Regions from separate parts of the Serratia sp. TSO36 genome, predicted to be linked through region 1. Evidence: predicted binding sites of a transcription regulator. Region 1 holds the regulator's gene; each other region holds the start of a gene.

Region 1 (2,271 bases):
GTGATGAGGCGCAGCCAGGCTGCGCCTTTTTTATAACCGGGGGTAAATCAGTTCAACGCGGCAACGAAGCTGAAAGCGATAATGACCGCCAACGCGCAGACGGTGGTGAACAGCGACATCTTCAATTCGGTATCCATGACAACTCCTTTAAAATGGGCTTTCCTAAGGATAAAAGGCGTACAATTAGTACGTCAAATCATTTTCCCACAGTTCGCCGATAAAATCTTGTTATCATTTCCCGGTTTATAATCTCGATTACCTCTTCCACTTTTGTTCAATATGCGACAAAATTCGCAGTTCACAACTGCGTACCGGCATCCATGCCCCTCCTGATTAAGCGCTGAAGACTTCAACACACTAAAAACTCAGTTTTCGCTTCTCTGGAGAAGGATCTACGTAGGCAAACGATTAACATCACACTTACATGCTGTAAACATGTGAGTTCAGGAGTCATTCCTTACATGGCAACGATTAAAGATGTGGCCAAACGCGCGGGCGTTTCCACCACCACCGTTTCGCACGTCATCAATAAGACTCGTTTCGTCGCCGAAGAGACCAAAGCGGCCGTGTGGGCCGCCATCAAAGAGCTGCACTACTCGCCGAGCGCCGTGGCGCGCAGCCTGAAAGTCAATCACACCAAGTCGATCGGCCTGCTGGCCACCTCGAGCGAAGCGCCCTACTTTGCCGAAGTGATCGAGGCGGTGGAAAACAGCTGCTACAGCAAAGGCTACACCCTGATCCTGTGCAACTCGCACAACAATCTGGACAAGCAGCGCGCCTACCTGGCGATGCTGGCGCAAAAGCGCGTCGACGGCCTGTTGGTCATGTGCTCCGAGTACCCGGATCAGCTGCTGGGCATGCTGGAAGATTACCGCAACATCCCGATGGTGGTGATGGACTGGGGCGCCGCGCGCGGCGACTTCACCGACACCATCATCGATAACGCGTTCGAAGGCGGCTATCTGGCCGGCCGTTACCTGATCGAGCGCGGCCACCGCGATATCGGCGCCATTCCGGGCCAGCTGTCGCGCAACACTGGCGGCGGCCGTCATCAGGGCTTTATGAAGGCGCTGCAGGAAGCGCATATCGACATTCGCGAAGAGTGGATCGTCCAGGGTGACTTCGAACCGGAGTCCGGCTACAAGGCGATGCACCAAATCCTGTCGCAAAAACAGCGGCCGACCGCGGTATTCTGCGGCGGCGATATCATGGCGATGGGCGCCATCTGCGCGGCCGACGAGCTGGGGCTGCGGGTGCCACAGGATATTTCCGTGATCGGCTACGACAACGTGCGCAACGCCCGCTACTTCACCCCGGCGCTGACCACCATTCACCAGCCGAAAGAGCGTCTGGGCGAAATGGCCTTCACCATGCTGCTGGATCGCATTATCAGCAAACGCGAAGAGTCGCAGGTGATCGAAGTGCATCCGAAGCTGATCGAACGCCGCTCGGTCGCCGACGGCCCATTCATCGACTACCGCCGCTAATCCCCCGCGCCGGAAGCCTGCGCGGCTTCCGGTTCCACCTCGCTCAGCCACTCCTGATTCAGCGTCTCCCCATCGCCCAGATACGCCAGCAGCCAGCTCATCGCCGGTGACGGTTTATCCTGCTGCCAGGTCAGGCAGCAAGGGCTGGCGGGAAACGGCTGCTGCAGCTGCAACGCCGTCAGCTCACCGCGCTGCACCCGCGGCAGCGCCCGATGCGCCGGCATCATGCCGACGCACAGCCCGGCGCACAAACAGTCGAGCGCCGAAGTCCAATCCGGCACCACCAGCCGCCGCTGGTTATCCAGCGTCCAGGTGACGCGCTTGGGCAGATTGCGCGAGGTGTCCTCCAGGCAAAGCGAAGGGTACGGCCGCAGCTGATCGTCATTCAGCGGCCCCGTCAACTGCGCGAGAGGATGTTGCGGGCTGGCCACACACAGCCAGTTCATATAACCCATGTCGCGGAAGGCGAAGCCGCCGCCGACCGGCACCGCGCGCGTGGCGCCGATCGCCATGTCCGCCCTGCCGTCCACCAAGGCATCCCACACGCCGTTGAACACCTCGGGTTGCAGCATCAATTCGACGTCGGGGAAATGACGGTAGAAATCCAGCACCAGCTGGCGGCTGCGCTGCGGTTTGACGATGATGTCGACCGCAATATTCAGCTGGCCGCGCCACCCGTTGGCCACCTGCTGACAGTGGCGGCGGGTGTCGAGCATTTTTTTGATAACAACTCGCGCATCTTTGATAAACAGCGCGCCGGCGGGCGTCAACTCCACATCGCGAT
Region 2 (2,271 bases), on a different contig from region 1:
CGTGCGCAGCATATTGAAGGAGGTGCCTGCCCCCACGTCGGTGCCGATGCCGAGCTTAACCCGCTTGCGCCAGGCCTGCTGCAGGTCGAACAGCCCGCTGCCGAGGAACAGGTTGGAGGTGGGGCAAAAGGCGATCGCCGAACGGGTCTCGCACAGGCAGTCCCACTCCTGCTCCTCCAGGTGCAGGCAGTGTGCGAACACGCTTTTGCCGCCGGTCATGCCGTAGCGATGGTAAACGTCCAGATAGCTTTGGCTTTGCGGGAACAGCGATTTTACCCAGGCCACTTCCTGCGGATTCTCGCTCAGGTGCGTCTGCAGCCACACGTCGGGGAATTCTTCGCGCAGCCGCTGCACCTGCGCCAGCAGCGCCGGGGTGCTGGTTGGCGCAAAGCGCGGCGTAATGGCGTAACCGAGGCGGCCTTTGCCGTGCCAGCGTTCAATCAACTCGCGCGTGTCGCGGTAACTCTGCTCCGGCGTTTCCAGCAGCGCCTGCGGCGCATGGCGATCCATCATCACCTTACCGGCGATCAGGCGCATGTTCAGCGTTTGCGCCTGGCTGAACAGCGCATCGACCGACTGCGGGTGCACGCTGCCGAACACCAGCGCGGTGGTGGTGCCGTTGCTCAGCAACTCCCGCAGAAAGAAGGCCGACATCGCGTCGGCGTGCCGCTCGCAGCCATAGCGGCTTTCGGTCGGGAAGGTGTAATTATTTAACCAGTCCAGCAGTTGGTCGCCATAGGCGGCAATCATTTCGGTTTGCGGATAGTGGATATGGGTGTCGATAAAGCCCGGTACGATCGGTTTGTCGCGATACTCCGTGACCGCGAAACCCGGCGGCAGCAGCGCCTCGCCCTGCTGCCAGCTGCCGAACCAGACGATGACGCCCCCGTTCAGCAGCAACAAACCGTCGGGAATGTGCCGCAGGCGTTCGTCAAGCTGTTGCGGTTCCTCCACGCAGGCCGCGATATCAAAAAAATTGCCACGAATAGCCGTGGTGAATTGCAGTGCCATTATTTTCTTCCTTGTGACGACCGGCCAATCTCACCCGCATAATAACCTGCGCCGATGAAACAATGCCTTCTGTTGCCCAAACTTAAAGACCGGGTTAAGCATAGCAAGCCGTGTGCCAACAGACCGACATAAAATATATTTTCACGTTAAAACAAAGTGATACTAATTAAACAAAGAAAACCAACCGAAGAAAAAGAATAAAACACGCGGCGATCTTCGACGGCAGACTAATAGCAACCGTTTGCTTACCGAAATAACACCGTTGCTGCACCTTTAATGGGCAAAGGGATATTTTCGCGCCCGTCAGCCTATTTCAAGGCGATAAAAAGAGGCCGGAACCATTCAGGAACCCACCCGACAAACTTGAAACGATAACCATTCTCAATTATCATCCGCGCATCTTTTTGACCAGCAATGCGAAAACCATGTCCGCCACCGCTTCCGCCCCGCACGCCGCGCTGTCGCGCCTTTACGCCACCCATCACGCCTGGTTGCAGGGATGGTTGCGCCGGCGGCTGGGCTGCGCTTTCGACGCGGACGATGTGGCGCAGGACACCTTTATGCGCCTGCTGAAAAGCGACGCCGCGGCGACCCTGCGCGAGCCGAAAGACTTTCTGGTCACCGTCGCCAAGCGGGTGATGGTCGATCTGTTCCGCCGCAGAACGCTGGAGCGCGCCTATCTGGAGATGCTGACGCTGATCCCGGAAGGCTACGCCCCGTCGCCGGAACAGCGCCAGAGCCTGTTGGAAAGCCTGCAGAAGATCGACGCCATGCTCGACGGCCTGGGGCCGAAAGCGAAACAGGCCTTTCTGCTGTCGCAGCTCGAAGGCCTGGGCTATGCGGACATCGCCGTGCGCCTCGGCGTGTCGGTCAGTTCGGTTAAAAAATACATGGCCAAGGCCACCGAGCATTGCCTGCTGTTCAGCCTGGAAAACGACGTTTTCTCATGAGCAACGCCATTACCCCCGAGCAGCGCCAGGCGCTGAAGATGGCCGCACACTGGTATGCCCTGTTGTGCGATGAGCACGTCACCGACCGCCAGCGCCTACAGTGGCAAGCCTGGCACCAGCAGCACGCCGATCACCGCTGGGCCTGGCAGCGCGTCGAAGCGCTGCAGAGCCAGCTGCAGGGCGTGCCGGGCAAGTTCAGCTACCGCGCGCTCGATCGCGCCGGCCGCCAGTCGGCAATCGATCGCCGCACCCTGCTGAAGAGCCTGCTGCTGTTGCTTGGCGTAGGCGGCGGCGGTTTCCTTTACCAATC
Region 3 (2,271 bases), on a different contig from region 1:
GACTCGCTCGATATTTATGTGGACGGCGCGGACGAAATCAACGGCCATATGCAGATGATCAAAGGCGGTGGCGCGGCGTTGACGCGCGAGAAGGTCATCGCCGCCATCGCCAAGAAATTCATCTGCATCGTCGACGCCAGCAAGCAGGTCGACGTGCTGGGCAAGTTCCCGCTGCCGGTGGAAGTGATCCCGATGGCTCGCTCTTACGTGGCGCGTGAGCTGGTGAAGCTGGGCGGCCTGCCGGAGTATCGCCAAAACGTGGTGACCGACAACGGCAACGTGATCCTCGATGTGCATAACCTGAGCATCACCGACGCCATCGCGCTGGAGAACAAGATCAACGGCATCGCCGGCGTGGTGACCGTGGGGCTGTTCGCCAACCGCGGCGCGGACGTGGCGCTGGTCGGCACCCCGGAAGGCGTGAAAGTGGTCAAATAAACCTCCGCCGTTTGTGGCCCGGTAGTGCCGGGCCGCATAATTCTTCGGTTAAAATATCTTTTCTGAAAAACGGCAAATTTGGTGACTTATGTCACATTGTGAAAACTGACTCCCCAAAGCTTCTGCCGAAAACTTTCCCTATGGCATTTTCTGCCGTAAACCGCCATCAACGCTGCGCCTTGTCCTGCCGGGCAGGCAATCGTTTGTATTGCCGCCCGCGTTATTTTTGTTATGTTGGATGGGAGCTGTGTCGTCACAGCCGCTTCTGAAGTCTGAACATAGGGTCGGGTAAATGGCAAAAGTATCATTGGAGAAAGACAGGATTAAATTCCTGTTGGTGGAAGGGGTTCATCAGAGCACGGTCGATAATTTACGTGCCGCCGGTTATACCAACATCGAATACCACAAGGGTGCGTTAGACACCGAATCGCTGAAGGCATCCATCCGCGATGCGCACTTCGTCGGCATCCGATCGCGTACGCATCTGACCGAAGAGGTGTTCGCCGCCGCAGAAAAACTGGTGGCGGTGGGCTGCTTCTGCATTGGCACCAACCAGGTTGATCTGAAAGCGGCGACCAAGCGCGGTATTCCGGTCTTCAACGCCCCGTTCTCCAATACCCGATCCGTGGCCGAAATGGTGCTGGGCGAGCTGCTGTTGATGCTGCGCGGCATTCCGGCCGCCAACGCCAAGGCGCACCGCGGCGTGTGGCACAAACTGGCCGTGGGCTCCTACGAGGCGCGCGGCAAAAAGCTGGGCATCATCGGCTACGGCCACATCGGCACCCAGCTGGGCATTCTGGCCGAAGGGCTGGGCATGAAGGTGTTCTTCTACGACATCGAGAACAAGCTGCCGTTAGGTAACGCGCAGCAGGTGCGTCATCTGTCCGATCTGCTCAATATGAGCGACGTGGTGACGCTGCACGTGCCGGAAACGCTGGCCACCAAGAACATGATGGGGGCGGAAGAGCTGGCGCTGATGAAACCGGGCGCCATTCTGATCAACGCCTCGCGCGGCACCGTGGTGGATATTCCCGCGCTGTGCGACGCGCTGGCCAGCAATCACCTGGCGGGCGCGGCGATCGACGTCTTCCCGGAAGAACCGGCGACCAACAGCGATCCGTTCAACTCGCCGCTGTGTGAGTTCGACAACGTGCTGCTGACGCCGCACATCGGCGGCTCCACCCAGGAAGCGCAGGAGAATATCGGCGACGAAGTGGCCGGCAAGCTGGCGAAATACTCCGACAACGGGTCGACCCTGTCCGCCGTCAACTTCCCGGAAGTGTCGCTGCCGGCGCATGGCCCGAACGCCAGCCGCCTGCTGCACATCCACGAAAACCGCCCGGGCGTGCTGACGCAGATTAACCAGATCTTCGCCGAAGAGGGGGTTAACATCGCCGCACAGTATCTGCAAACCGGGCCGGAAATCGGCTACGTGGTGATCGACATCGAAGCGGAAACCGCACGCGCCGACGCCGCGCTGCAGCGCATGAAGGCCATCGACGGCACCATTCGCGCCCGTCTGCTGTTCTGATTCGGCGGCTCGCCGCAACGAAAAAGGCCGGAGCGATCCGGCCTTTTGCTATTTGGGCTCGTGCCACGCCCAGCTGCAGAGCGGGGTGAGGATTTCCGGCAGCGGGATATCCCAATGTTCGGTCGGCAGGTGCTCCACCTGCTGGCAATCATGGGCCAGGCCGATAGGATAGGGGCCGCCGCTGCGCCAGTTTTGCAGGGTGCGATCGTAAAAGCCGCCGCCCATGCCCAGACGCTGCCCGGTATGATCGAACGCCACCAGCGGCGTCAGCACGACGTCCAACTCGCCCAGCGGCAGCACCT

What was found. The regulator PurR, encoded in region 1, represses purine synthesis genes. The targets are predictions, from matches to a motif close to CANGCAAACGTTTGCNTG.
Region 2: the regulator PurR is predicted to act here: its motif matches at 1,242-1,259, upstream of guaD (guanine deaminase).
Region 3: the regulator PurR is predicted to act here: its motif matches at 631-648, upstream of serA (phosphoglycerate dehydrogenase).

Annotation. Positions count from the first base shown of each region.
Region 1 is NZ_JBJZOU010000012.1:464,723-466,993, reverse strand. It holds gene cydH (cytochrome bd-I oxidase subunit CydH) at 48-137, opposite strand; gene purR (HTH-type transcriptional repressor PurR) at 462-1,487, shown strand; gene punR (DNA-binding transcriptional activator PunR) at 1,484-2,271, opposite strand, start outside.
Region 2 is NZ_JBJZOU010000013.1:29,510-31,780, reverse strand. It holds gene guaD (guanine deaminase) at 1-1,011, opposite strand, end outside; gene fecI (ferric citrate uptake sigma factor FecI) at 1,437-1,961, shown strand; gene fecR (ferric citrate uptake sigma factor regulator FecR) at 1,958-2,271, shown strand, end outside.
Region 3 is NZ_JBJZOU010000024.1:2,637-4,907, reverse strand. It holds gene rpiA (ribose-5-phosphate isomerase RpiA) at 1-438, shown strand, start outside; gene serA (phosphoglycerate dehydrogenase) at 731-1,969, shown strand; gene ACK3CV_RS20790 (5-formyltetrahydrofolate cyclo-ligase) at 2,018-2,271, opposite strand, start outside.